Regions from separate parts of the Acetobacter tropicalis genome, predicted to be linked through region 2. Evidence: predicted binding sites of a transcription regulator. Region 2 holds the regulator's gene; each other region holds the start of a gene.
The links. Region 2 encodes LexA, which represses DNA repair genes until DNA is damaged. Its sites were predicted from a motif close to TGTTCTANNTANGTTC; they were not measured.

Region 1: a site for LexA is predicted at 1,983-1,998, ahead of QWU00_RS09900 (ImuA family protein). Genes of this name have one in related genera too.
Region 3: a site for LexA is predicted at 4,065-4,080, ahead of recA (recombinase RecA). Genes of this name have one in related genera too.
Region 4: a site for LexA is predicted at 1,711-1,726, ahead of QWU00_RS15315 (putative DNA modification/repair radical SAM protein). Genes of this name have one in related genera too.

What each region holds. Positions count from the first base shown of each region.
Region 1 covers NZ_JAUYUW010000001.1:2,187,066-2,194,313, reverse strand. The annotation lists gene QWU00_RS09905 (DNA polymerase Y family protein) at 1-1,115, opposite strand, end outside; gene QWU00_RS09900 (ImuA family protein) at 1,123-1,938, opposite strand; gene QWU00_RS09895 (ATP-dependent helicase) at 2,095-4,197, shown strand; gene QWU00_RS09890 (SOS response-associated peptidase) at 4,210-4,866, shown strand; gene QWU00_RS09885 (DMT family transporter) at 4,996-5,961, opposite strand; gene QWU00_RS09880 (pyridoxamine 5'-phosphate oxidase family protein) at 5,958-6,848, opposite strand; gene QWU00_RS09875 (DUF2274 domain-containing protein) at 6,946-7,185, opposite strand; gene QWU00_RS09870 (TrbI/VirB10 family protein) at 7,178-7,248, opposite strand, start outside.
Region 2 covers NZ_JAUYUW010000001.1:139,593-146,840, reverse strand. The annotation lists gene QWU00_RS00740 (adenosylmethionine--8-amino-7-oxononanoate transaminase) at 1-24, opposite strand, end outside; gene QWU00_RS00735 (aminotransferase class I/II-fold pyridoxal phosphate-dependent enzyme) at 85-1,272, shown strand; gene QWU00_RS00730 (alpha/beta fold hydrolase) at 1,269-1,958, shown strand; gene bioD (dethiobiotin synthase) at 1,960-3,369, shown strand; gene lexA (transcriptional repressor LexA) at 3,585-4,256, opposite strand; gene QWU00_RS00715 (carbohydrate porin) at 4,723-5,877, shown strand; gene QWU00_RS00710 (molybdopterin molybdotransferase MoeA) at 5,898-7,097, opposite strand; gene rpmG (50S ribosomal protein L33) at 7,239-7,248, shown strand, end outside.
Region 3 covers NZ_JAUYUW010000001.1:1,632,691-1,639,938, reverse strand. The annotation lists gene QWU00_RS07270 (hypothetical protein) at 1-96, shown strand, start outside; gene hemA (5-aminolevulinate synthase) at 205-1,482, shown strand; gene QWU00_RS07260 (DsbA family protein) at 1,619-2,395, opposite strand; gene QWU00_RS07255 (gamma-glutamyltransferase family protein) at 2,630-4,009, shown strand; gene recA (recombinase RecA) at 4,279-5,301, shown strand; gene QWU00_RS07245 (GNAT family N-acetyltransferase) at 5,365-5,883, opposite strand; gene QWU00_RS07240 (winged helix-turn-helix domain-containing protein) at 5,976-6,335, shown strand; gene QWU00_RS07235 (glucan biosynthesis protein) at 6,414-7,248, shown strand, end outside.
Region 4 covers NZ_JAUYUW010000001.1:3,391,726-3,398,973, reverse strand. The annotation lists gene QWU00_RS15320 (FAD-binding oxidoreductase) at 106-1,533, shown strand; gene QWU00_RS15315 (putative DNA modification/repair radical SAM protein) at 1,731-2,960, shown strand; gene QWU00_RS15310 (TIGR03915 family putative DNA repair protein) at 2,964-3,806, shown strand; gene oxlT (oxalate/formate MFS antiporter) at 4,035-5,255, shown strand; gene QWU00_RS15300 (OprO/OprP family phosphate-selective porin) at 5,492-6,718, shown strand; gene grxB (glutaredoxin 2) at 6,768-7,248, opposite strand, start outside.

The DNA of each region.
Region 1 (7,248 bases), 2.0 Mb from region 2:
GGCGCAAGCGGCGGTACTCGCTGAACTGAACGCTCGGGAACATCGCTTTCCACTGGCACAACGCGGTAAAGCGCCCCGCTGCCCAGCCGGTTGGCCAGTGTATCGACCAGTCCGGACAGATCGGCCTCCGGTTCTTCAATCAGGGATGAGACCTGCTGGCGCCGCTCCACTGGTTCGGCCAGCATGGCAATCAGTTCCATACGCTCGATGCCAAACCCGGGTTCGATGGTCTCAATCTGGTCAGACAGAAGACGCAGCAGATGCTTCGGATCGCGGACGGGCCGAGCCAGCGCGAGACGCACCGCCTGCACGGCGTTGTCGACACGATGCAGCAGGAGATCCAGTCGCCGTGCACCGAGGCCGCGTTCTTCGAGGCCGATGCAGAGCGGCGGCACCAGTTTGCCTATATAGCGCGCGATGGTTTCGGCGGCGGCAATTGGCTCGGCGAAGTTGCGCGACACCGCGACGGGATCGACCGGACGGATCGGCAGGATGGGTTCCTCCACCCTGCCATAGGCCTGATCCAGCCTTCGTGTGATTTCCGGACCGAAGCGCAGCACCAGCGGGGCGCGAGGCGCGTTCTCGAGATCGCGGACCCGAGTCAGGCCGAGGTCGGCCATTCCGGCAACGACGTTGGTCGGGAGGCGGAGAGCAGCGATCGGCATATCCGCCAGAGTAGCGACGTGCTCTCCGGGTGGAACGACAATCGCCGTGCCCGGCGTGGTGCGCGTGACAGCATAGGCTGCTCCGAGCGTATCAGCGACGGCGGCTCTCGCCGTGATACCGGATCCGTTCAGGCGACGAACAATGTCACGTAACATTGTGGCCTCACCGCCCAGGAGATGATCGGCTCCGGTGGTGTCGAGAACCAGCCCGTCCGCCGACTTGCCGGACGCATCGACCGCCACGATGGGACTGACCCGCTGCTGCAGCCACAGCGCCAGCCGTTCCAGCGCCGCACGGTCCGCTTCGGGCTGACCGTCCTGAACCGCCAGGCCCGGAATCAGCGCCTGCGCTTTGGCAACTGGCATTCCGATCACCACCCCGCTTTTACGGGCAGCGCGGTCGGCGGCCAGCACGACGCGACGACTGCCCTCGCGCCCCGCGAGGACCAGTGGCTGTTCAGGCGGAGGCGCGCCGTCGCCCCGTTCGCGGCGGAGCCGGTCGGTGGCCCAGAACGGAAGCCAGATCACCGTGGTTCGCCTCGGCTCCTGCTGTTTTGTCCGGACTTCCGGCAATCCGCAATCCTGCCTGTCCATTTCGTACCTCCACCTCGAAGTCGGCGCTTTCGCCGGATCGTGTCCGGATCAGTTCCAGCAACCAGCGGCTCTCCCCTACCCCCTGAACCGGCAGCGGCGCCGATGGCAGAAGCGAGACCCGCCAGCGTGTGGTGCTCGCCGTCGGCTGCCCGAAATCAGCGGCATCCCTCTGTCGTCTCCACCGTCGGAGGGCGAGACCGATGCCGCCACCGCTTTCAGCCGCGAGTTGCAACCGGCGCGAAGCCGTCATGGTCAGGCGACCGACTTCGGCGACCACCGCGCCCAGGCCCGGATGACGCAGTCCTTCCTCGAAACAGGCCAGCACGTCACGATCGGTGCCACTCTCGACAAAAAGCACCCGCGAGGGTGGAAGGCCAACCTGCTGAAGTGCGGGAGTAAACAGATCGGCAACTGTCACAATCCATAACACCTGACCTTGTGTACGTGCGGCGATACCGGCAGCAAAACGGGCGGCGGCAGCGGCGTTGAGGGCGTCGTTGCCGCCTCCAGCGATCTCATGCAGGGCTCCGAGAGTCAGCCCTCCACCGGGAAGTCTCCGGTCGATCTCCGCTAACCCAAAGGGCAGTGTGGCACGCTTGCGACTGGTCTGTCCTTCGAGACGACTGATCGCGGCCCGCAGCGTCTCCAGACCGGGTTTTTTATGGGTTTCAGCAGTCATGTCACGGCTCGGCGTCCCTTATGCAGGCAAATTTCCTGATTATATGTTCCTGATTTGTTCCAATCATGCTACGCAAGTCAATGCAAATTCGCTCTGTATCCGGCATGCTGGTTAGCGATGTTCGATCAGTATCGTTGATGAAAGTGCGCTAAGGAATTGAATCCAGAACCTTCTCCTGCTTCGGGCAGCGATGATTATCTGTCCCGTCTGAATGAGGCCCAGCGACAGGCTGTCACGCACGGGACCGGAGTCTCGACAGGCGGGGCGGATTCATCCCCGCTGCTGGTCATCGCCGGGGCTGGTTCGGGCAAGACCAACACACTGGCCCATCGGGTCGCGCATCTGATCGCCTCAGGGGCTGATCCGCGCCGCATCCTGTTGCTGACCTTCTCGCGCCGCGCCAGTGTGGAGATGACGCGGCGGGTAGAACGCATCTGCAAAACCGTGCTGGGCGACAAGGCCGGACCTCTCGCTGACGCGCTGGCCTGGTCTGGGACGTTCCACTCCATCGGTGCGCGGCTGCTGCGGGAGTATGCCCAGCAGATCGGCATGGATCCGGCGTTTTCGATCCATGACCGCGAAGATTCCGCTGACCTGATGAATCTGATCCGCCATGATCTGGAATTTTCCAAAACCGAGAAGCGGTTCCCCGGCAAGGGCACGTGCCTTGCCATCTATTCCCGTGTGGTGAATTCAGGCGCGCCGCTCGCCGATGTATTGCTGAAGCACTATCCGTGGTGCGCGGGCTGGGAAGCCCAGTTGAAACAGCTTTTCGCCGGTTATGTCACGGCGAAACAGGAGCAGAGCGTGCTGGATTATGACGATCTGCTGCTGTGCTGGGCGCAAATGGTCAGCAACCCGGTTCTGGCCGCAGATATCGGCGGCAAATGGGATCATGTGCTGGTCGATGAGTATCAGGACACCAACCGGCTGCAGGCGGAGATGCTGCTGGGCATGAAGCCCGATGGCCGAGGCCTGACGGTGGTGGGTGATGACGCGCAGAGCATCTATGCCTTCCGGGCGGCGACCGTGCGCAACATTCTGGATTTTCCAGTGTCTTTCGATTCCCCGGCGCGCATCGTGACGTTGGATAGGAACTATCGTTCCACGAAACCCATTCTGGATGCCGCCAATGCGGTGATCGGCGAGGCGACGGAGCGGTTCACCAAGGATCTGTGGACCGAGCGGGCTTCGGAGGAAAAGCCACGACTGGTCACTATCTGGGATGACACGGCGCAGGCCAACTACATTGCCGATCGAGTGCTGGAAGAGCGTGAGGCCGGAACACCAATGAAGCAGCAGGCTGTGCTGTTCCGGGCTTCGCACCATAGCGGCACGCTGGAGGTGGAACTGACCCGGCGCAATATTCCGTTCGTGAAATTCGGTGGCCTGAAGTTTCTCGACAGTGCGCATGTGAAAGATATGCTGGCGCTATTGCGTTTTGCCCAGAACCCACGCGACCGCATCGCGGGCTTTCGGGTATTGCAGCTTCTGCCGGGCGTGGGGCCGGGTTCAGCCCGGCGCGTGCTGGATACGATGGGCGAGAATGCCCATCCCTTCGAGGCGTTGAAGGATGTCAAAGCGCCACAGCGGAGTGGTGAGGTCTGGGCGGGTTTCGTGAATATGCTGACCGCTCTCGGCAGCCATCAGGTCGGCTGGCCGGGCGAGATTGCAGCCGCGCGGTACTGGTATGAGCCACATCTGGAGCGGCTGCACGAGGACGCCTCCACCCGTCTGGCCGATCTGGTGCAGCTTGAGCAGATTGCCGGAGGGTACCCGTCACGCGAGAAATTCCTGACCGAACTGACGCTGGACCCGCCGGATGCCACGTCCGATCAGGCTGGCGTGCCGTTGCTGGATGAAGACTATCTGATCCTCTCGACCATTCATTCCGCCAAGGGGCAGGAGTGGAAGAATGTGTTCCTCATGAACGTAGTCGATGGCTGCATTCCGTCTGATCTGGCGACGGGCGAGCAGGACGATATCGAGGAGGAACGCCGCCTGCTCTATGTGGCCATGACGAGGGCGAAAGACAGTCTCGATATCATGGTGCCGCAGCGTTTCTATGTGCATGGCCAGCACAGCCGGGGCGACCGACATGTCTATGCTTCACGTACACGCTTCATCGACCGGGACATGCTGCCATTGTTCGAAGCCGTGTCATGGCCTGTCGTGAAACCGGAAGAGCAGGCAAGGCAGGAGGCGGTGAAGTCGGTGCGGATCGATATGGCAGCCAGATTACGCGGCATGTGGTCGTAAGGGAGCAGGCGGATGTGCAATCTCTATTCCATGACTTCCAACCCGCAGGCGATCCGCGAGATCGCGAAAGTTCTTGAGGATCGCACGGGCAATCTCCAGCCGCTGCCGGAGATCTACCCGAATACGATGGCGCCGATTGTGAGGAACGGGGAAGGCGGTCGTGAACTGCTCATGGCCCGCTGGGGTATGCCGACTCCCCCCGGTTACCTGAAAGGCCATAAGGTGGATCGCGGTGTGACCAATATCCGCAATCCGGGATCTGCATGGTGGAAGCGCTGGGAAGGGGTGGAGCACCGCTGTTTGGTTCCGCTGACAGCGTTCTCGGAACCCGAGCGTTTGCCTGATGGGAAATCACAGCCTGTGTGGTTTGCCCGCAGCGACGGAGAGCCGCTGGCTTTCTTTGCCGGTATCTGGTGCCGATGGACATCCGTGCGGAAACTGGCTGATGGAGAGACAACGGATGACCTGTTTGGATTTCTGACCACCGAGGCAAACCGGGAAGTTGGAGCCATCCATCCGAAAGCCATGCCGGTGATTCTGACGCAGCCGGATGAGCTGGATGTGTGGATGAATGCGCCAGCAGAGGAGGCGCTGGGGCTTCAACGGCCTCTGTCAGATGGGCGTTTGGCCCGTCGTGAACCACCCTACCTCGTGGAAAATGGAAGCTAAAATGGGATCATACTTCTTGCATTTTTCATCCCGGATATAAGTAGAAAAGACGAGTGCAACAAAAATCCCAAGTATGCTGATCTCTCATCAATCAGAGTTAATCGTGTGGTGATCTCCATATCGTTGGGCTCATACTTCCCGAACGTGCGAGACATCGCCGCCATTGGTCGGCGGTGCAGAGGCCTGCCGGAAAGACGAACACACCAGACCCAAAGCAATCGCTACAATGCCTGTAGCGTGCCAGAGATGCAGACGTTCGTGAAGAAACAACGTCGAGAGTATGACTCCAAAGGCCGGGATCAGATGAATGCTCAGGCCTGCACGTTCCGCACCAAAAAATCTGACAGCGCGCATGTAGAGTAAATAGGCCAGAACGGACGGAAAAATGCCCACATATAAGGCAGCTGCGGCAAATGAAATCGTCCAATGAGCAGATGTCGCACTTATCGGAGCGATGAACCAGAGCGGCAACAGGAGGCAGACGCCGATCGTGATATGAGCACCCAGCACACCCAACCGGTCGAGGTCTGCCGGCAGGCGACGGATCCAGAGCGTGTAAAACGCAAAGCAAGCCATCGCAGCAAGGACAACAGCATCTCCCGGCACGAGCGCGAGGGCGCTCCATTGTGACCATTGGCCGTGCAGAACCAGCGTGAACACGCCCAACAACGAAAGTATCAGACCAGCGCCCTGAGCGAGTGTAAGTCGCTGCCGGTAAAAGATCGCACCGAAGAAAACAATCATGAGTGGTATCAGCGCGTTCATCAGAAGGGCGTTGCTCGCCGTGGTCGTTCGTACACCAACATAGATCAGGGCATTGAAGCCGACGATCCCTGTAAGCGCCGTCCCGAGCATAAGCCAGCGATGCTGCCAATAACGAGGAGCATCACGGCGCATGATAGGGAGCGCAAACGGCGACAGGCAGACAAAAGCAACGACCCAGCGGACGGTCAACAGGGTCAGGGGTGCGGTCAGATCGCGAACCGCACGGCTGACGATAAAATTTCCGGCCCAGAACAGCGGTGGCAATCCAAGTGACGCATACGCCATAACACGCTCTACGATGCGTGGAGTACGAATGCGGTTTGCGGTCATACGTCGTGGCTCGACGATACGATCCCAATATCAGGTCCCTCCACCCAACCGAGCGACAGAGCCTTCCTGCGTCGGATCACCTCTCGAATACGCACATCAAACGAACGCCCTGCACCGCTCCACGAAACAGACGCCTCACCCGTCAGATGCAGAAGATCACCGTTGTCGAAATTGATGAAGAGAAGACCAGCCCGAGGATTTTCCAGAAAGTTTCCAAACGTGTTGAAATAACGATTACCTGGGTAATCCGGAACAGTCAGGACATCACCGTTGAGCTGCACAAAACCTGATGGTCCGCCGCGATGCGAGACATCCATGCCGCCGTGGACGACAGACGATGCGCAGGAGGCGATGAAGAATGTGCTGGCGGTCATGATGACGTCGCGCGCCTCAGCGTCTGGTGCCGGATATCTCTCCACGGCACCGGGTAATCGAAGCAGCGATCGTGGCTCACGTGGGCGGATATATTTTGGACAGTTTCCGAAACTCTGCAGAACGCGCATCCGGATGCCGTCCGCGTCGTTCGCCAGAACGGTGCCGTTGGCGCGGTTGCGTCGGCGTGTCGCAAACTCGATCCCGAGGATCGCGATCGGGCGTTCCGGCGCCAGCGCTTCAGCCACAGGATCTCCTGATAGGGGATGCCAGGCGAGATGAAGTGTTATCTCGTCAGGACTTGAGAGAAAGCCGGGCACGCCGGTAGCAAGCGTTGCAACCGGCCAGCCGTCGGGAGAAAGGGCACCCAGCACGACATAAGGCAGCGATGCAAAGAACGTGCGATGCTGCTCTGTCATGAAGGAGCGAATGAAAGTGCTCGAAGGTGCGGCCACGCCAGCCAGTGCCTGCGCACGCCGTTCGCCCTCGTGAAATGCGGTCGCCGTGTTATCCATCGTCGTGATCCGTCATGTCGGAACTGAATGAGGCAAACATGCCACGTAGCATCTCCGAGCAACAATACAGAACGGTCCGTTTATTGGCTATTCACTTTCAGGGTTTTTCGCCTTCCTCCTTCCGTTTCTTGAGGAACACACGATCACGTTCGATGAACCGGGCCACCATAATTGGAACCAGACGGGCCGGGTTCTTGCCGACATTGGTGTCGTCGCCATTCTCCTCCGCGAGAAAACGGGCATACAGAAGAAGGTCACGATGAATGTCCGCGGGAAAGGCAATCGTCATCCGGACAGGACGACTGTCGGGAATTGCGGTGATACGAAGCTTATCCATTGCGATGTTCTCCTTTCGCAACATAAGGTTTGAGTATCAGGTCGCGCCCCAGCAGAAGCGTGA
Region 2 (7,248 bases):
GGGACGGCTGGCGGACGCAGACATTCTGGTTCTTCTCCTGCTGGGTGATTGACCGGCGGCCCGGCCTCCGGCACCAGTCTTCTCATGACGCGGTTTGATCATCTTTTCCAGCAGGGGCTGGAGAAATTGGCTGAGCAGGGGCGTCTTCGCACGCCACGCGCGCTGAATCCGGCAGGCCATGGTCTTCTGGAACGGGCGGACGGTGCTGTTCTGGTCGATTTCTCCTCAAATGACTATCTCGGCTTGCGCAGGCATCCGCTGTTGCAGGAGCGTGCAGTTCTGTGGGGGCGGCGGTTTGGTACGGGTTCTGGTGCCTCCCGTCTGGTGGCGGGCACGTGCTCGGGCGCGGTCGCGCTGGAAAAACGGCTGGCGCGCCTGAAAGGCATGGAAGCAGCCTGTATTCTCTCTTCCGGCTGGCAGGCCAATGCCACGTTGGTGCCTGCGCTGGCACGATTGTCTCTTGCGGTTACGGGCTCGCCTCCCGTTGTGCTGGCGGACAAACTAATTCATGCCAGCCTTTATCAAGGGTGTGCTGCGGCAGGTGTGCGGCCGCTTCGGTTTCGGCACAATGATGTTGGCCATCTTGAAGCCCTGCTTCACCAAGTGAATGAGCCGGGCCTGCGTATTGTGCTGACGGAAAGCGTGTTCAGCATGGATGGAGACCGGGCGGATATCGCTGCTCTGGGTGCAGTCTGCCGCCAGAATGATGCGTTTCTTTGTGTGGATGAGGCGCACGCAACTGGCATTCTGGGGGAAGGCGGGAAAGGTCTGGCGGACGGTCAGGCTGATCTGATTATGGGTACGTTCAGCAAGGCGCTGGGCGGAATGGGCGCGTTTGTCGCGTCCTCTTCGGCTGTGTGCCGATGGCTGGAAAATAGTGGGTCTGGCTATATTTACTCCACAGCGCCATCGCCCATGGTGCTGGGTGCAGTGGAAGCTGCACTTGAATTGCTGCCTCAATCGGAGATGGTGATTGCCCGCAACCGGGTAGCGGGACTAGCGGAGCATTTCCGGCAGCATATGCAGAAAGTCGGGCTGGATACGGGGCCATCCTCCACTCAGATTGTGCCGGTGGTAGTGGGAGAGGAAGAGAGCGCGCTCGCACTTTCCCGTTATGTGGAGGCTGCTGGTTTTCTGGCTGTGGCCATCCGTCCGCCAACTGTGCCGCCGGGAGCGTGCCGTCTGCGCGTGGTGCTGCATGCGCATCATACACTGGAACAGGTGGACGCGCTGGCGGAGGCGATTCTATCTGGGGTGCAGAAAAATCCATGACAGCGTTGCAGCCGGTTTTTGTGCATGGGTGGGCCTGTGGTCCGCAAATCTGGCAGCCCGTACTGGCACACTTGAACCTGCCACCCGCTCATCTGATTGATCTGGGGTATTTTGCCAAGTCTGCCGGAGAACGGGACGATGGGCAGATTCTGACTGCGCTGGAAGCGGACAGGCCTATTCTGGGCGTGGGGCATTCAATGGGGTTGATGTGGCTGCTCTCTCAACGGGACTGGCCGCCAGGAAGTCGCTTTGTGGGGATCAATGCATTTGGCCGGTTTGCCTCTGGTGCGGATTTTCCTCAAGGTGTAGGGCCACGTGTGCTCGCCCGTATGCAGGCAGGTCTGGCGCGGGACGCAGGGACTGTTGTGAACAGCTTTCGGGCCCGTTGCGGGATGGCGGCTGTAGAGTCTTCCACATGTCATGTTTCAGCGTTGCAGGCTGGATTATCCTTGCTGGCGAAGGGGGATGTCCGTGCGCAGATCGAGCGTGTTGTCGCGCATGACGCCTCCTGCATGGTGGCCTTGGCGGGCGGAGAAGATCCTATTGTATCCGCAAGTATGACGAAGGCCGCTTTTCCTCAGGATATAAAAATCGAATGGCAGGAGAAGGGGGTGCATATGCTACCGCTGACCCATCCTGAATTTTGTGCAGCACACATCCAGAAGCTTATGAAGGACGCTGGTTAGAATGGGGCAGAATACAGATCGGCGTGCTTTGGTTCGGGATCGTTTTGACAGGGCCGTGGGATATGAGGGAGCGGCCACCATGCAACGGGTGGCGGCCCAGCGCCTGTTTGAAAAACTTCAGGAGCGGATGGAGGGGAGAGTGCCCCTGCGTATTCTTGAATTAGGATGTGGCACCGGATTTCTGACCGAAAAGTTGCGCAATGCATGGCCTCAGGCGGACATTGTTGCCACGGATATTGCGCCTCACATGCTGGAACGCGCGCAGCAGCGGGTAGGTGAAGGGCTTTGTTACCGTATCATGGATGCCGGAGAGCCTGACGTAAGCGGGCCGTTTGATATTGTTTGCGGCAATCTGGTGTTTCAGTGGCTGGAGCACCCGCAGCAGGCCATTGCTAGGCTGGGGCGCTTGCTGTCTCCGGGCGGAATTCTTGCTCTCTCCACTTTGATGGATGGTACTTTTCAGGAGTGGCGCACGGCCTGCGCTGTGGAACATGAGGAAAGTGGTACGCCTGATTACCCTTCAGCCGCGAGCATAGGGGAATGGTATCCCTCCTTGTTCAATGGTGGATGGGAGACTGAAGCCTGTGTGCAGACTTTCAGTAATGGACGGGCTTTTCTGCGCCATTTGAAAGAGACCGGGGCGTCCGTCCCTCGTGCGGGGTACCGTCCCATGCAACTGTCGGCTTTACGGCGCAGTCTGGCGCGTTTTGATGCGCAGGGGAGTGTGGTGACATGGCGTCTGGCTTATGGGTGTTTTCAAAAGCCCCCGCGGGCGGGTGTGTTTATCACCGGCACGGATACCGGCGTGGGTAAAACCTTTGTTTCCGCCTGTCTGGTCAAGGCATGGGAGGCTCTCTACTGGAAACCGCTACAGAGCGGATTGGCGGAAGAGGCTGGTGATACGCCAACCATTCTGTCTTTGACGCATTGTGCCCCTGAGGACTGCCTGCCGCCTGCTGGAGCTTTTCAGGCCCCCTTATCGCCTGAAGCGGCGGCGCGAGCAGAGGGTGTGACCATTGATCCTGCCAGTCTGGCGCTCCGCATGCAGGAGCCTGAACGGCCAATGGTGGTTGAAGGGGCGGGCGGCCTGATGGTTCCTGCAACGGAAACACTGATGATGTGTGATCTCGCCGCCCAATGGGGGTTGCCTGTTGTGCTGGTGGCACGGAGTGGGCTGGGCACACTGAACCATACCCTTTTGAGTCTTGAAGCGCTCCGTCAGCGGGGGATTGCCATGGCGGGCGTGGTGCTGAACGGCCCCCTTAATCCGGCGAACCGGGAGACCATAACCGAAAAGGGGAAGGTTCGTATTCTGGCGGAAATTCCGTTTCAAGCAGACGTGTCGGCGCAAAGTGTGGAGGGCATAGCCCAGACGTTACCATCGTGGGCGGATGTGAGAGGCGGAGCCTGATAAAATAAGTCCGGCTAAAATGAAAATATCAGAGATCAGACAAATTCTTAAAAAGATCGTATAATCTTATGATTATGAAAGTTTAAACCAACTTAAAAATCTAACACTGCGAGATTGGGCGGGCAGGCTGAGCTTAAAAGCCTCTCCGATCTGATGGTTCTTCTCTTTAGAAGAAGAGGCCTTCTTTTATATTTGAGGGGTGTCGCTTCAAGGCATTAGTGGTATCGGCGGATCAAGCCAGCCAGTTTGCCCTGAATTTTCAGGCGTTCTGCAGGGACAATGCGCGTTTCATAATTCGGGTTGGCAGGCTCCAAAGCAATGGCATTGCCTTTGCGGCGCAGGCGTTTGAGTGTGACGTCATTATCATCAATGAGCGCCACGACAATCTGGCCGTTTTCGACACTCTCTGTACGACGAATGATAACGAAGTCCCCATCCATGATTCCTGCGTCAATCATGGAATCCCCCGTTACTTCCAGCGCATAATATTCCCCGGTGCCTACCAGAGTGAGTGGTACATCGAGAAAAGAGTCTGTTTCCGCCATAGCTTCAATTGGCAGGCCAGCAGCAATGCGTCCGTAAAGGGGGACCTTGAGGGTTTGTGCTACCGGGCGTGAGAAATCGGCATGGACCACATTTGTGGGGGTAGGGGTGGCCGCAGGCGCAGGTGCCATTTCAGGAAGCTGAATGACTTCCAAAGCCCGTGCGCGATGATGATGGCGGCGGAGAAAGCCGCGTTCTTCCAACCCAGAAATAAGCCGGTGAATGCCTGATTTGGACCGGAGGCCCATGGCTTCCTTCATTTCATCAAAGGAAGGAGAAAAGCCGGTCTGCTTGAGGTGTGCATCAATAAAAAGCAGAAGCTTGTGCTGTTTACGTGTCAGCATCTTGGGTCACCTCAAAACAGAATCAAACGGCCTTACTTAAAGGATTTGTTCTATATAAGTTCTCTTTTCTGGTCAAGGTGTTATTCCCCTTTGTTTCACCTCCTCCATATTCTGAAAAACGCCGGCGGTCTGGGGTAGGGGCTGGCTGCGTCCCTATGGTCTGAGGGGCTGGGTCCGGGTTCCGTCAGTTTTCATCCGGTCTGTTTCGGGATAGGTGCGCAGAGCATATGGGGGTGGTGTGACGTTCTGAGCCGCTGCTGAGGGACGTTTTAGCTTCCTGTGTGCTCTGATGGATATTTGATGGAGAAACTTCATTTCCTGTGACCGCATCCTTTTTCGGCGGCTCTGCTTTCTGGGGGTTGCGGCCCTTGCTGTTGCAAAGGGATATCTAGCTGAGCCCGTACGCGCTGAGGGGAATGCTTTTGCGGACAAGCTGACAGGCCAGTGGGGCGGATTGCGGGAAACTGTGCAATCCTATGGCATTGATTTTCAAGTAAATGACCAGAACGAATTTTGGGGCGTGCCCGTTGGTGGCAGCCAGCCGTCCAATAATTACATTGGCATGACTACGGCAACGCTGTTGCTTGATCTGCGCCGTATGACTGGGCTGAAGTTGGGTACATTCAATATCAGCGGCGTTGATATTCGTGGCAGACCGTTCAGCAACCAGCCGCTTTACGTGTTCAATCAGGTTTCCGGCATTGAGGCGGACGATAACCTGCGCCTGTATGAACTCGCCTATGATCAGACGTTCGATCATGATCGGGGGGACGTGCGGATTGGCAAGCTGGATTTAAGCCGGGATTTTATGGGGAGCGATACGGCCCAGACGTTCCTGAACGCGTCTTTTTCCTGGCCGATGCTGCCTGATAATAACCTTTATGATCAAGGGCCTTCATCCCCTTTGGCCACGCCCGCTGTAAGGGTGAAATACCATCCGGATGATCATTGGACGGTGTTGGCGTCCGTAGGGGATGACAACCCTATTGGCGCTGGGTTCATTAACGAAAATGATCCATGGAACCAGAATCAGGACCCGGGGGGCACACGCTTTCATTTCGGGACGGGGGCGCTGATGTTTCTGGAGGCCCAGTACCGCACGCAGGCTCCGGTTTATGCGGGCACTTTCAAGCTGGGGGGATATGGCGATACCGGCCGTTTTCCGGATCAGGCGACTCTTGAAATGCGGCACAAGGGGAACTGGGCCCTCTATGCCGTGGCGGATCAGGTGATAGCAAAACTGCCGGGGCGTGAAACTCTCTCCGCCTTTGCGCGAGGCACCGGCACGGCGGAGGCTGATCGCAACCAGATTGCGTATTCCGTAGATGCAGGGCTTGTTCTTAACGCCCCTTTTCAGCGCGCCGATGATTCTCTCGGTCTAGGTTTTGGTGTGGGTGCCCCCAGTAAAATTCTGGCGCGCTCAGAACGGCGGTCTCATGAAATCGCACAGGGGAACGAATATCATCTGGAACTGACATATCAATGGCAGGCATGTCCTTGGTTGCTGGTTCAGCCCGATATTCAGGGCATCCTCTCCCCCAGCGGCGGCGTGGTGGGGGATAATGGCCGCCGCGTGAAGGATGAAGCGATCTTTGGTCTTCATTCAAGCGTGGACTTTTAGTCTCTGATTTTAAAGTATTTTCATGGAAGGCGCAGAATGCGGCAAAGTGTACCCGCCTTCTGGGGAGGGGCATGGGGCGCGCGGATAATCAGAGCGTCACTTTGCGCCAGAATGTTCATCTGAGCAGAATCCTGCGAGGCGAAGGGCGTGGCGATGGGTGGCTGCCCATCGGGCTGAGAACGCAGGGTGCTGCGCAGGAAATCCTGCCGTTGGTCATTCTCCTTCAGGTCAGCGCCGAGAATGGCTGTTTCTGTTTCAAGTTCAGCGCCTTGGGGAAGACCCATGAGTGTGCGCACCGCGGCTGCAACAAACACCACGGAGCACACCATGGCGGCAACGGGGTTGCCTGGCAGGCCGATCATGGGGGTTTTGCCAAGCTGACCAGACATCAGGGGGCGACCGGGCCGCATGGCAATTTTCCAGAAATCCAGATTGAGGCCATGGGGCTTGAAGGCTTCGCGCACCAGATCATACGTGCCTACACTGGCTCCACCGATCGTAACCAGAAGATCAAGATGATCGGCTTGCGCGATGGCGGTGGAAAGAGACTCCACATTATCGCGGGCTACCGGCAGTAAAACAGCTTCGGCGCCTATGGAGCGCAGGAACGCCGTCACCATGAATGCGCCGGAATTCACAATGGAATCAGGTTGGGCCGGGTCCCCCGGCAGCACGATCTCATCCCCCGTTGCGAGAATGCCCACGCGGGGACGACGGCTGACTGTCAGCCAGACATGCCCTGCGGCGGCGGCCAGCCCAATATCCCGCGCTGTCAGAACCTTTCCTGCCGAAAGAAGCGTTTCCCCTTTTTGGAAGTCCTGACCCTGTTTGCGGATGAACTGTCCTGCCTTGCCGCCGGAAAGCAGCGTTACGGCGTTCCCGTCTCGCCGCATGTTTTCCTGAATAAGCACCGTATCCGCACCTGCCGGAATCTGGCTGCCGGTAAACAGACGCATGCACTGGCCTTTCTTTACCGTCAGGCTGGATGGGTGGCCTGCGGGTGCTTCGCCGATAATATCGAGCGTGGCTCCTTCCTGCACATCGTCTATCCTGACGGCGTATCCATCCATTGATGACACGGAAACGGGCGGATTTGAGAGACGGGCGACCACGGGAGCGGCGAGCACGCGGCCACAGGCGTGTGCCACGGAAACTGTTTCCAGACCGCACGGAGAGAGTTTTTCCAGGATTCGGGCGCGCGCAACAGCCACATCCAGCATGTTTTTTTACTCCTTTTGGCTTTTACCACGCCTGATTGATGGAAGAATACTTGACCTTTGGCTCTTGTATGCGCATTTTGCGCCCACTTGAACACCACCCGGGCCTTCTGTCCGGACTCATGATGCTCTGCTGAGGAAGCCATGGCCAAGA
Region 3 (7,248 bases), 1.5 Mb from region 2:
ATTGTCAAGGCAGGAGCGGCTCCTGAACAAGTGGAAATAACCGCTATGCCAGATTCGACCGTGACGAAGCCGGTCATCAGGGTGTATGTGCAGTAAAGCTTACACCATTATGTGAAGTCATACTGTAAAAAGACACCGGCCAGACGGCCGACGGGCCATGCGCCGTGCCCCGACCGTTTCTGACGACGCGAGGAGAGTAGTAGCGTGGGATTGATCAAGAACGCCCGGCATCCGTTTTATGAACATTGCCATTCGGCGTTGAACGAGATCAGGCAGCAAGGACGGTACCGCACATTTACACCGCTGGCGCGACTGGCTGAGCGTTTTCCCCTGTATGAGGAAGAAGTTGCCGCCGTGCCGGAAGGGCGTGAAGTGGTGGTGTGGTCAACCAATGACTATCTGGGCATGGGCGTGGTGCCGGAAGTGCAGGAAGCGGCCATTGCGGCTATCCGTGAGCACGGCGCTGGCGCAGGTGGCACCCGCAACATAGCCGGAACCAGCCCGCTGCACACGCAGCTTGAGGCGGAACTGGCATCGCTGCATGGCAAGGAAGCGGGCCTGCTGTTTGTTTCCGGTTATGTGTCCAACCAGGCCAGCCTGCAAACCATCCTGACCTCCATGCCGGGCTGGATCTGCTTTTCAGACCGCATGAACCATGCGTCCATGATCGCCGGTATCAAAGGGGCCCGCGGTTCTCAGACCGTTATTTTTGAACATAATGATCTGGCTGATCTGGAAGCCAAGCTGGCGGAAGCCCCAGCGGAAGCCCCCAAGTTGATCGCGTTTGAAAGCGTGTATTCAATGGATGGGGATATGGCGGATATTGCCGGTATCTGTGCGCTGGCGCGCAAATACAATGCCATCACCTATCTGGATGAAGTACACGCCGTCGGCCTGTATGGCGAAGAAGGCGGTGGTGTTTCCCAGCGTGATGGCGTGGCGGATCAGGTTGATATTATTGAAGGCACGCTGGCCAAGGGATTTGGCGTGCATGGCGGGTACATCACGGCTTCAGCCGAGATTGTCGATTTCCTGCGCTCCACGGCATCTGGCTTCATTTTCACAACAGCACTCCCTCCGGCTGTTGTGGGTGCTGCACTGACCAGCGTGCGCAAGGTCCGTGCTGAAGGCTGGCGGCGTGAGAAGATGTTTGAGCGGGTGAATACCTTCCGCCAGCGTCTGCGTGCGGCGGGTATTCCCTTCACCATGACGCCCAGCCACATTGTGCCGGTGCCGATCGGGGATGCAGAAACCTGCAAGCGCATCAGCCGCCGCTTGCTGACGGAATATGGTCAGTATGCCACCCCCATCAATTATCCCACGGTTGCCAAAGGCACGGAACGTCTGCGGCTTACGCCGGGGCCATTCCACACTGATGAGATGATGGACGAGATGGTGCGGGCGCTTTCTGTCCTGCTGCGGGAAGAAGGGGTTATTCCCGGCCGTTCAGCAGCGGAACGTCAGACAGAAAAAGCAGCCTGAGTTTTACGTAAGAAAAAGCCGGAAAGTTGGTGGCAAAAGCCGGGTGGAGGAAACACCCCCGGCTCCGCTGAAGCGGACTTTTCAATCAGCTCATAAAAAAGGCCTCATCCCACACGGGACGAGGCCTTTTTTGCTATCAGCCAGCTTTACGCAGGCGTCCAAGAGCTGCTCTCAGTTCATCATAGGAGACAGCGCCGGGAATGATTTCCTTGTCTCCGATAATGAAGGTGGGGGTGCCTTCAAGATCTATGGAGCGGGCGAGTTCCAGATTATGGCTGGCTGCGGCAATGACCTTGGGGTTTTTCATGTCAGAAAGCAGGCGATCCGGGTCTAGCCCGACATGGAGCGCAATGCGGCGAATCCGGTCTGTGGAGGCGCTGGCGGGGTCTGCCATCAGAGCTTTCTGGAACGGCACATAGGCGTTCTGTAATCCGGCAGCCAGAATGGCCTGCGTATCCATCACGCTGTTGGGGCCCAGCACAGGGATGACCTTTTCAACCAGCTTCAGGTCAGGCTCGGCGGCCACCAGCTTGTCCAGATCGGCCAGAACCTTGCGGCAGTAAGGGCAGCGGGGGTCATAAAATTCCACCACCTTCAGTTTGCCGTGTGGGTTGCCCAGCACAACGTCCGTCGTGCTGTCTCCAAACTGGGCAGGATTCTTGTGCACGGCTTCAAGGGCTGACGTAGCTTTCTGCGCAGAAGCTTTGGCCTGTAATGCCGTGATAGCATCTGACAGGATAGAAGGGTCCGTCTTCAACGCATTGCGCATGATCTCAACAATTTCAGCGCGTTGCGTGGGAGTGAAGCCACTGTCAGCCGCGCGCGCTGGGGCTGCGGTGCTGCCAAGCAGAAGAAAACAGGCGGCCCCGGCAAGGGCGAGTGGCCTGAAAGAGGAGGAGATCAGCTTTTTCATGGTTTTTCACCTGTAAAGCAGAACTGGTGGGATGGGAATGCAGTGTGGGCATGCTAACAGAAGGCAGGAAATGACACGGACGTGTTGCTGCCTGTGCGGAACAGGGTTATCGGAAGAGAACCGTGCGCCCCTTTGCGGGCAGACCAGATGAAGTGGAGACATCAAGGCGTGCCCGAGCGTTTCAGAAAGACCCGTTCAGCCCGGCTTGCGCCGTTATTTTCAGGTCAGGCCCGCATGGCGGCGCTTATGATGACCTGTTCCCTATCGGCTTGTGGCCTTATTGGGGGGCACAAGGATCCAGGCGCCCCTGTGGTCACAGGCTTTGTGGGAGAAGTGGCGGCGGATGAACCCCAGGCCGCCCTTGTTGCCCGTGATGTGTTAGCCAAAGGGGGCAAGGCGGCAGATGCTGCGGCCGCCCTTGGCATGGCGTTGTCTGTCACCCTGCCCTCCCGTGCGTCTCTGGGTGCTGGCGGGGCATGTCTGGCCTGGAAGCCGGGGCAGGAACAGGGGCAGGCTTTTGTATTTCTGCCAAAAGCCGGACAGGCTGATGCCAAGGCTGATCGCCCGGCCGCAGTGCCCATGCTGGCGCGTGGCCTGTATCTGATGCAACTGCGGTACGGCAGTGCGGATTTTGCCGATATTCTGGTGCCGGCGCGCAATCTGGCCACGGATGGTGTGCCTGTCAGTGGGCTTCTGGCGTCTGATCTTGCGGCTGTGCAGTCTCCCTTGCTGGCGGATGAAAAGGCCCGCGCCATTTTCAGTAATGGCAACGGCAGTGTGCTGAAGGTGAGTGACCTGATGGTGCAGCCGCGCCTTGCCGGGGCGCTTGAGCGGATGCGGATTGCGGGTGTGGGCGATCTGTATGGAGGCTCACTGGGACAGACATTTGTGCAGGCCGCACAGGCTGCGGGTGGCGGTTTGACCTCGTCTGATCTGCGCGACAGTCTGGCAACGGCTGAACAGCCGCTCATGCTGAGCGCCGATGGCGTTCAGATCAGCTTCCTGCCGCCGCCGGCAGATGGTGGGTTAGGAACAGCCGCAGCCTTTGCCGGTGGTCAGGGTCATGCCACGGTACGGGGCGAAACTGTTGTATCCGGCTGGCGTGCACGGCAGGCCGGTAAGGGCGGCAGCGCGAGTGTTGCGGATGCGCAGGCTCTGCTTACTTCCGGCAGCTTGCCCAGTGGGTCCGCTCTGCCTCCTCTGCCTGCCTCAACCTCCTTTGTGGTGACGGACCGACAGGGAGAAACGGTAAGCTGTGCTCTGAGCATGAATAACCTGTTCGGTACCGGACGTGTGGCAGGCTCCACGGGTATTGTGCTGGGGGCCTCGCCGCAGCGGCGGCCGCAACCTTTGTTGACGGCTGCTATTGCTCATCGTGGATCGGTGCAATTCCGCGCTGCTGCAACGGCATCTGGGCAGAATGTGGCCGCTGATACCGCTGCGGTTGCCTTGCAAGCCGCATTGGCCGGAGGGCGGCCGGAAGTGACATCAGGGCCTGGGCGGGCCAATTTTGTATCTTGCCCTGCTGGTTTGCCGGGGGATTCCGGCAAATGCTTTGGCTGGACAGACCCGCGCGGTTCTGGTCTGGCCATATCGTCTGACCGGCAGAAATAATATTTTCTGGTTATGGCGAAACAGGCGGCTTCGGCCGCCTGTTTTTGGCTTGAATTGTTCTTATTTTGTTCTAAATAAAATGGAACAGAACCAGAGGTCTGACACTGTGGAGTCTTTCTCGCGTGATGCTCGTCATTGCGGGGGGCGGCGTTTTTATGGCAGGTCTTGAGAAAAGCGCGTTGGAATAAAAGCTTCAGTCTGAGGCTTCTTGTCCCCAGCGTGAGATGCGCCTTTGGCCGGAGCCGGAGGCAACAGGGAAAAGGTGAAGCATGGATAAGGCAAAAGCCCTTGAAGGTGCACTGGGGCAGATTGAACGCGCTTTTGGCAAAGGCTCCGTTATGCGTTTGGGCCAGCGCCCGCGTGAACAGGCGGATGTAATTCCTACCGGTTCTCTGGGGCTGGATATTGCTCTGGGTATTGGTGGCCTGCCGCGTGGCCGCGTGATTGAAATCTATGGGCCGGAAAGTTCCGGTAAAACCACGCTGGCGCTGCATGCCATTGCAGAAGCGCAGAAGCGCGGCGGCACCTGCGCCTTTATTGACGCCGAACACGCGCTGGACCCCGGTTACGCAAAAAAGCTGGGTGTGGATGTTGATAACCTGCTGATCAGCCAGCCAGATGCTGGTGAACAGGCGCTGGAAATTGCCGATACGCTGGTACGCTCCGGTGCCATTGATGTTCTGGTCGTGGACAGTGTGGCGGCTCTGGTCCCGCGTGCGGAACTTGAAGGCGATATGGGCGACAGCCACGTGGGCCTGCATGCCCGCCTGATGAGCCAGGCGCTGCGCAAGCTGACAGGCTCGGTTGCCCGCTCCAACACCATGATGATCTTCCTCAATCAGATCCGTCTGAAAATCGGGGTCATGTTTGGTAATCCGGAAACCACAACGGGCGGTAACGCGCTGAAATTCTACGCTTCTGTGCGCCTTGATATCCGCCGGGTCGGGTCCATCAAGGACAAGGACGAGGTTGTGGGTAATCAGACGCGTGTGAAAGTGGTCAAGAACAAGATGGCTCCGCCGTTCCGGCAGGTGGAATTTGACATCATGTACGGTGAAGGCATCAGCAAGGTCGGGGAACTGATCGATCTTGGGGTCAAGGCCGGTGTGGTGGAAAAATCCGGCGCATGGTTCTCTTATGACAGCCAGCGCATTGGGCAGGGGCGTGAGAACTCCAAGCAGTTCCTGCGTGATCACCCTGAAATGGCGGCGGATATTGAACGCAAGGTGCGTGAGCACGCTGGCGTTGTGGCAGAAGCCATGATGACCGCGCCGGAACAGGAAGAAGAGTAAAACCCGCCTGAAACCTCAACCCGAAACGTGTGAGAGGTTTTTGGAGGCTGGTAAGCCAGCCTCTCAGGGGGAAACCGGGCGGCTGAGAAGGCTGGCTTCTGCATCATAAGAGGCCAGTACTGCCCGTTCTGCTTCTGAAATTGCTTCTGGCGCAAAACCCTGTTTGCGCCAGAATGTCTGGGCATGCCGAGTAGATGTCAGGCTTAGCAGCGGTACACCGAGCCTACGGGCCGCGTCTTCTGCCAGCGCAATGGCCTTTTGGGCGGCTCCCTGCCCTCTGGCGCGTTCTGCCAGAACCAGATCATGAATATACCAGCGGTCTGCCGGAACAGGCAGGCTTCCCAGCAGCGTGTTGAGCGGTGGGCTTATGCTGCCCCGCCACGGATGGCTGAGCATATAGCCCATTACTCCCTCAGAACCGGAAAGCACCCAACATCCCTGGGGTGCAAGTGCCAGTCGCTCTGTGAAAATTTCGTTATCTTCCGGGTAATCCGTATGCACGGTAGCCGCCAGGGCGACTGTAGCCGCAAGATCGGCTGGCATCATGGGGCACCAGATGGTATTTGCGGAAAACAGTGTCATGACAGGTTTGCCACAGCTCCGGCCTGAGTAAGAGAGAACATGAGTCCTCACATTATCATGCAAAAAGCCTTCCAGCCAAAGCAGGCAGCCTGATGCCAGAGCGGATAAGACTAACTCTGCGTGTGGATGCAGATGGCAAGGCTGCTTTGGGGCACGGTAAAATCCGCCTGCTTGAGATGCTGGCGGAAACCGGGTCCATTTCTGCGGCAGGTCGTGCCATGGGGATGTCTTATCGTCGGACGTGGTTGCTGGTGGATAGCCTCAACCAGTTGTTCAAAGCGCCTCTTGTCGCTACGCGCCCCGGAGGCGGGGGCGGTGCTTTTCTGACAGAAGAGGGTGAGGCCGTTATCCGGTTTTATCGGGCGATAGAGCAGGAGGCGTCTCAGGCCTCAGCCCAGAATCTGGACAGATTAGCGCAGCTTCTTGCGCCGGAGAGGGCGGAATGCCCTTAAAAAGCCGTAACGAAGCAACAAACCTGTCAAAAAAGTAAAACGATTATGCCGTCCATTAACGGAATGCGGGAGATTGGTGTGTCATCATCCATTCAGCGACGTGACTTAATAAAGGTTGGGGCCGGGGCCACCCTTGCTTCTCTGGCCAGTGGTGTGGTGAGCAAGGCCAGAGCGGAAGGGCTGAACGGCGCAATCGGCGCGTTTGATGATGGCACGGTACGTCAGATTGCCAAGCAGCTTGCCAGTGCACCTTACAAGGCTCCGGATCAGTCTTTGCCCAAAGCCATTGATAATCTGAACTTTGATCAGTTCCGCAGCATTGCCTATCGGGAAGAAAAGGCACTGTGGCATGGCGAGAATCTTGCTTTTGACGCCGAGTTTTTCCCTCGCGGCTTTCTCTATCGGCCCCGCATTGAAATCTACGAAGTGAAAGACGGCCAATCCGCCGCTGTTCCCTACACACCAGACCTGTTCTCCTACGGAGATCCCTCGCTGGAGGTCACGGATGATCTGGGATTTGCTGGCCTGCGCCTGCGCACGGCCATCAATACGCCGGGCGTGATGGAAGAATTCTGCGTATTTCTGGGGGCATCCTACTTTCGGGCTGTCGGCAAGGGGCAGAATTACGGTCTTTCCGCCCGCGGTTTTGCAGATGGCACGGGTGACCCAAAAGGCGAGGAATTTGCGCTGTTCCGTGCCTTCTGGCTGGAAAAGCCGCAGCCCAATGTTCAGTCCATTGTCATTCATGCGTTGTTGGATAGTCCATCCGTTGCAGGGGCATTCCGCTTTACCATCCGGCCGGGTGACACCACGGTTTTTGATGTCCAGTCCACTCTGTTCCCGCGCACCAAGATCAGCCAGTCCGGCATCGCGCCGTTGACCGGCATGTTCTATTTTGACGCCAATGACCACA
Region 4 (7,248 bases), 3.3 Mb from region 2:
TCCTAAATCCCTCTATTTGGTTAATCCTCCTGTTCCTCTCGACGGTTAATAGATCCGGGCACTATGCTGTACGCCTTAATTGGCTCACAGGACTTGAAAGCATTCATGACGGACCAAGCCTCTCTCCCGCTTCATCCCGCAGCACGCGCCCAGCATGTGTTGTCCCTGCTGGCTGCGGAAATTGGAAACAAGATTTCTACCAATCCCTCCGTCTGTGAAGCCCACAGCCATGGAGAGGCTCTGGAAATTGCCAATATGCCTGTAGGGGTTGTTTTTGCGGAAAGCACGCAGGATGTCTCTACCACGCTGACTCTGTGTCATTCTCACCGGGTGCCAGTAGTGGCATTTGGAGCGGGTACCTCTGTTGAAGGGCATGTCACCCCACCTGATGGTGCAATCAGTCTTGATCTTTCCCGCATGACGGAGGTTCTGGAAGTTAACGCGTCTGATCTTGACTGCCGCGTTCAGGCCGGGGTCACACGTCAGGCGCTCAATGCATTTCTGCGCGATACCGGCCTGTTTTTCCCTGTTGATCCGGGTGGCGAGGCAACGCTTGGCGGCATGTGCGCCACACGCGCTTCCGGCACGGCGGCGGTGCGATACGGCACCATCAAGGAGAATGTGCTCGGGCTGACAGTCGTCATGGCAAATGGTGAAATCATCCAGACAGGCGGTCGAGTAAGGAAGTCCTCCACGGGGTATGATCTCACCGCTCTGTTTATCGGGTCCGAGGGCACGTTGGGTATCATTACGGAAATACAGCTTCGGCTGCATGGCCAGCCCGAACAGCTTTCCGCTGCAGTTTGCCAGTTTGAAACTCTGGACGATGCCGTGAATACAGCGGTGGAAATCATTCAGATGGGTATTCCCATCGCCCGCGTTGAACTGCTGGATGATGTGCAGATGCAGGCCTGCATCCGTTACTCTAGCTTGGAAGAGTATCGTCCGCTCACCACTCTCTTCTTTGAATTTGCGGGCTCTCCTGAAGCCGTCAAAGAACAGATCAGTGTCACGGAAAGCCTGGCACGTGACAATAACGGGCTTGCCTTTACATGGGCGGATACGGCAGATGAACGGGCCAGATTATGGAAAGCAAGGCACAACGCATACTGGGCCGTAAAAGCGCAGCACCCCGGCCAACGCTTGATCAGCACGGACTGTATTGTGCCTATTTCGCAACTGACGACCCTGATTTCAGGAGTGAAGGAGGATATTCTGGCCTCTGGTCTATATGCCGCCATTCTCGGGCATGTGGGAGACGGCAACTTTCACACTCTTATTGTCACGGAAGAGACAGAAGCCGGACGCCAGCAGGCCTTGGCGCTTGACCGTAAAATTGTTGCCCGTGCCCTTTCCCTGGGAGGCTCCAGCAGCGGAGAGCACGGCGTGGGCCTCGGCAAATTGGAATTCCTGGCCGCCGAGCACGGAGAAGGCGCCCTCAGTGTCATGCGGGCGCTGAAAGCCACGCTTGATCCGCGCAATATCCTCAACCCCGGTAAACTTCTTCCTATCGGCCCGGTGTTCAAGGGCTGACCGTTCCTCCCCTCCCCTGAATTGGGGAGGGGCTTTATACAGCCGTTTGCGCGCTTTACCCCCCAAAAAAACAGTCCTCCTTGTCGATCAGGAAAAGGCCCCATCGCCCACTCCTGATACACGCGCCAAGACGTAAGTGGGCAACCTATGATTTGAGGCTTGCCCTCTCCAAAATAAGAACATAACATGAACAAATTATGAAGCAGAGCCTCTCCGAACGTTTGGCCATCCTTTCCGATGCGGCCAAGTATGATGCGTCCTGTTCCTCCAGCGGGGCTGGCAAACGTGATTCTGCTGGCACCAAAGGGCTGGGTTCCACCGGCAACGGCATCTGCCATGCCTACACGCCAGACGGGCGGTGCATTTCCCTGCTCAAAATTCTACTGACCAATTTCTGCATCTATGATTGCGCCTATTGCATCAACCGTTCCTCCTCAAACGTTCAGCGCACCCGTTTTACCCCGGATGAGGTGGTCTGGCTGACCATGGAATTCTATCGCCGCAATTATATTGAAGGATTATTCCTGTCTTCTGGCATTATCCGCTCCCCTGAAGATACCATGGCTCAGATGGTGCATGTGGCGCGTGAACTCCGCCAGACCCATAACTTTCGGGGATACATCCACCTGAAAACCATCCCCAATGCGTCCGCCGAGCAGCTTGCTGAGGCTGGCCTCTATGCCGATCGCCTCTCAATTAACGTGGAAATGCCCACAGAGCAGGGATTGGCCGCCTACGCGCCCGAAAAAAAAGCCGGGATCATCCGTCACTCCATGGAAGAAATGCAAACGCGGATTGAGGCCGGAAAGGAACGAACTCTGTCTGGTCGTCGGCCGCCACGCTTTGCGCCCGGTGGCCAAAGCACGCAAATGATTATCGGGGCCGACACCGCCACTGATCATGATATCCTTGCCAGCAGTTCTTCTCTTTATTCCGGCTACAGGCTGCGGCGGGTCTATTATTCCGCTTTTAGTCCCATTCCCGATGCCTCGGCCATTCTGCCTGTCCGGCCACCACCGTTGCTACGTGAACATCGTCTTTATCAGGCAGACTGGCTGTATCGTTTCTACGGGTTCCAGTTTTCCGAGATTACAGCAGGCCGCCCGGATGGCATGCTGGATCTGACACTTGATCCCAAACTGGCATGGGCTCTCGCAAACCGGGCACTTTTTCCGGTCGATCTTAATCGAGCCAGCCGGGAAATGCTCCTCCGGGTGCCTGGGCTGGGTGTGCGTTCCGTCAACGCTCTTATCGCCACCAGACGGCACAAACATCTGCGGCTGGAAGACCTTGCCCGTCTCAATGTATCGCTTCGCAAGGTCAAACCGTTTGTGCATACCACCGGCTGGTCTCCTGCCCGCTTGGTTGATCAAGCTAATCTCAGGCAGGCTTTCCTGCCCCGCCCTCAACAACTGACCCTGTTCTGAGCCATGACCTACGGAGTTACCCTTGAAAGAGATACGTCTTTTTCAGAATGGCGGCCTTTGGCGCGGCGTTGCTTTCTAGCCGGAGTGCCGCCCGAGGCTATGGAATGGCGATGCTCTACAGCAGAGGCTTCCCTGTTTGATACGCCTCTGTCTCTCCCAACACCCCGGCCAGACGCCCAAAATCCGATATTACGCAGCAATTGCCTTGCATTGCTCAAATCCATTCTGCGCCATGCCGATCAAACACGCTTTGATCTGGCTTACCGTATTTTGTGGCGGGCACAGACTGAACCGTCCCTTGCGGCCATTCCACTTGATCCGGATATTGCCCGCGCCCTCCGTATGTCTCACCAGATCCGGCGGGACGCCCACAAGATGGAAGCTTTTCTCCGCTTTCGAGAAATAGGGGAGAGCGAAAACGGGCGACGGCTGTTTCTCTCGTGGTTTGAGCCAGACCATTACATTCTGCCCACTGTTGCGCCGTTTTTTACCCGCCGTTTTACAGATATGGACTGGGCAATTCTGACTCCAAAAGGCTCCATCACCTGGAATGGAACAGAGTGTCTCATCACCCGCGCCCCCTGCCCTAAACCGGATCTTTCAGACACATTGGAGCAATTGTGGCAGACCTATTATGCCTCCATTTTCAATCCGGCGCGAATCAAAACCAAAGCTATGCGGTCGGAAATGCCCCGCAAATACTGGAAAAACCTGCCTGAAACCCGCCTTATCCCGCAAATGCTTGCGCAAGCAGGGGCCAGAGTAACAGCCATGGCCACCCAGCAGCCACAAGAAGCACCTCAATTCCATAAACGCCTACAGAAAAGACGGGCAGAAAAACCCTGACCCTGACCTTTAAAATATCATATCTCATGTGGAATATTACTTCCCTGTTTTGAATAAAGCTGAAAGTCTGTCGGTTCTGAATTTCTCGGCCCATCACACCTGCCAGACTGACATCATGCTTCTCAAAATCAGATCTTCACGCACTTTTTTCTTCCTCATTGCCCCTCTTCAGAAAGCGCAACAAAAAATTGTGCCCTATAGCGTTAGAGATATGGGAGACAGGGTCTGATGCAGGACGCAAAATGGCGGCAGCTTGTGGCGGGCCTGATCTGTATGGCTGCCATTTCTTCCCCCCAATATGTCTGGACCCTGTTCACGCCCACCTTGAAGGGCGAATTCGGTGTCAGCGCAGCCGCCTTACAGGTCACGTTTTCTCTTCTGATTGTCCTGCAAACGGTCTTTTCCCCTATTCAGGGATGGATTGCGCACCATATTCATCCGCGCACTCTCATCATGATCGGAATTGGCTTGACGGGGCTGAGTTGGGTGAGTGCGGCATCAGCTTCTTCTCTCACGCAACTCTATCTGTTTTATGGTGGCCTTGGGGGCATTGGCACCGGCATTGTGTATGTTGGGGTTGTCGCCTTATTGATGCAGTGGTTCCCTCAAAACAGGGGGATGGCAGCAGGAGCGGCTGCCGCAGGCTATGGCATGGGAGCCATGGTGACCACCTTCCCAATCTCCCACTTTCTGGCTCTGTGGGGATGGCGTCCAACCCTGTCCATGTTTGGTATTCTTATGGCCGCAGTGGGGCTTGGCGCAGCGTACTTTTTAAAAACGCCTGCCCGCCATCAAGAACAAACAAACTGTAATCAACCAGGTTATCTAACCCCTTTCGTGCTCAGAGCACCCCTGTTCTGGTTGATGTTCTTCATGATGGCCACAATGGCCACGTCGGGGCTGATGGTTACATCCCAACTCGCTCAGATTGCCCATGATTTTGGCGTCTCACACCTAACCATACTGGGTCTGAGCGCCCTCCCTCTGGCCATGACACTTGATCGTATCGCCAATGGCCTAACCCGTCCGCTCTTCGGCTGGATTTCTGACAGATATGGACGCGAGCAGACCATGGCGTTCGCCTTCGCGCTGGAAGCGATCGCCCTTCTATGCTGGCTGGGGATGGCTCATCATCCTGTCGCCTTTGTCCTGCTTTCTGGCCTTGTGTTTCTCGGATGGGGAGAAATTTTCTCTCTCTTTCCCGCCACATTAACCGATACTTTTGGTGTGCGCGATGCATCCCGTAATTATGGCATGCTCTATATGGCCCAAGGTGTAGGAGCCATTTTTGGTGGCCCACTGGCAGCGTGGCTGCACCAGGCCAGCACTAGCTGGTATCCTGTTTTTGCCTGTGCCATCGGGGGAGATATTCTCACTGCGTTTCTGGCTCTTGCTGTGCTGCGCCCTATGCGTCGTCACTTTCTGCAAAACACGCCACCATCCGTCTGATGTCATTTATTTGACCTCGGACACTGTCCCCGTTTGCATATGCTCCGCAGCCCCTCCCCCAGTTCACATCCATCCGCTGTTCAGACGGGGGAAGAAGAAACCGGCCCCATGCGGGCCTGACTGAAATCCTTCAGCTTAGGCTTTTCATCTCCAGCACTTCTCCTTACACCTTCCCATCGTGACGGTGCGCGTCAAGATTGCGCAGCAAGCAGAATGGGAAGGATCACAGCTTTAAAATGCTCAGGAACGCCAGCACGCCATTTTCCCTGCTGCCTGTTTGCCTGGTTCTCAGCATCAGTTCACCGGCTTTCGTGACCATTGCCCATGCAGGTACCGTGCCGTCCATCACCTTGGGGGATGTTGTCATCAAACCCTATGCCACGGACCAGCTTGATATTGGCGGCCTCCCGCAAACAAGCGTCCCTGCATCCGGCGTGGGCGTTCGCGCTGGCAGGCTGAGAAACGGCGCGCGTATAACCATTCACAAACAGTTTGAAATTGGGGCGATATGGGATTTCGGCCCCGTTCCTCATGGTCCGATGCGCCTGTTTGAAGGACAACTCAGCTATCTGGGCCTGAAGCATTTTGTCTTTACGGCGGGTATTTTCAAACCCAGTTTCGGGCTTGAGTCCATGCAAGCCCAAGGAGATACCGTTTTTATAGAACGCGCCAGCATTGCGACAATCACCCGTAATCTTGCCGCAGGCATTGCACGGCAGGCTGTCCAAATTGAAGCTCACGGCAAGCGCTATCATGTTGCAGTAGCCGGCACAGCCGGCACAGCAGGGCCTGATCACGATGGCAATCAAAGGGCCATTGTGTTCCGTTTGGTAGGCCTGCCCATCCGCACACGGGATATTCTCTTTCACGTTGGCTTTTCTGGAGAATGGGTGTTCAAAGCCGCACAAAGTCCCGGCCAGCCACCAGCCGCCAATTTTTCGGATTTCCCGGAACTGAATGTTGGTTTGACAGGAAAATTTCTGAATACAGGCCGCATTCCGTTGCGCAGCGCAGGCGCATTCGGGCTTGAAGCCGCAGCCGCGTGGAAACGTTTGCTTGTATCAGGAGAGGCTTACGAAATTGAGGCCAACCGCCGAGAAAATGTTGGCACACAACATCTGCATTTTTCAGGCTGGTACGCTCAGGCCAGCTATACCCTGATGGGTAAGCCCCGTAGTTGGAAATCACGCACGGCCGCCTTTGCGGCCCCCACCTGCCAGAAAAACCAGACCACCCTGTGCAACGGAAGCGGCGTGCTGGAAGCGGCGTTCCGCTTTTCGGATGCCAATCTGAGGTCTGCTTCCGTAGATGGCGGCCACCAACAGACATGGTCTGCCAATCTGAACTGGTGGCCGGTCGATATTTTGCGGGTCAGCCTTCAATATGAGAACGGTACCGTTCGGGAAGAACATGCCACAGAGACGTTTCAGGCCGTACTCTCAATGCTCCAGATCAAATTCTAATCCTTTCTGCGCCAAAGCCAAGCGCCACATCCGCAGGAGTCAAAAACAATCAGATCGCAAGGTCATCCAAAAGCCTGATACCGCACTGTTTTGACATAGTCTGCCGATAGGCTTCTACTGCGGCAGGGTAAGTCAGACCACCGATTAAGGAAAAGCTGTGTAACTGGGCAAAGAGGTGAATATCATCTGTGGAAAGAGCACCATTCACTGCCTCTGGAGATTGCACCATTGGCGCAAGATCTTCCAATAGTGCAGCCAACGGCTCCAATGCGGCGGCCCCTTCACTCAGAATATCCGTGAAGGCTCCCGTGGAACGCTCCTTGGTGCGCACAAAATAGGCGCGTCCGGCTGTTGTAGAAAACTCCGGGAACGGAGCACATGCTGCACGAGGCAGAAACTGCTTATACAATGGTCCATTGGATCGTCTGATCCACTCTGCTAGCGCCGGATTGGTTGGACCCGTTAAAAGAGGCGTTCCCTGCGCGTCAATATGTGCCACAATATCCATGCTTTCGCCCATGAAATGGCCA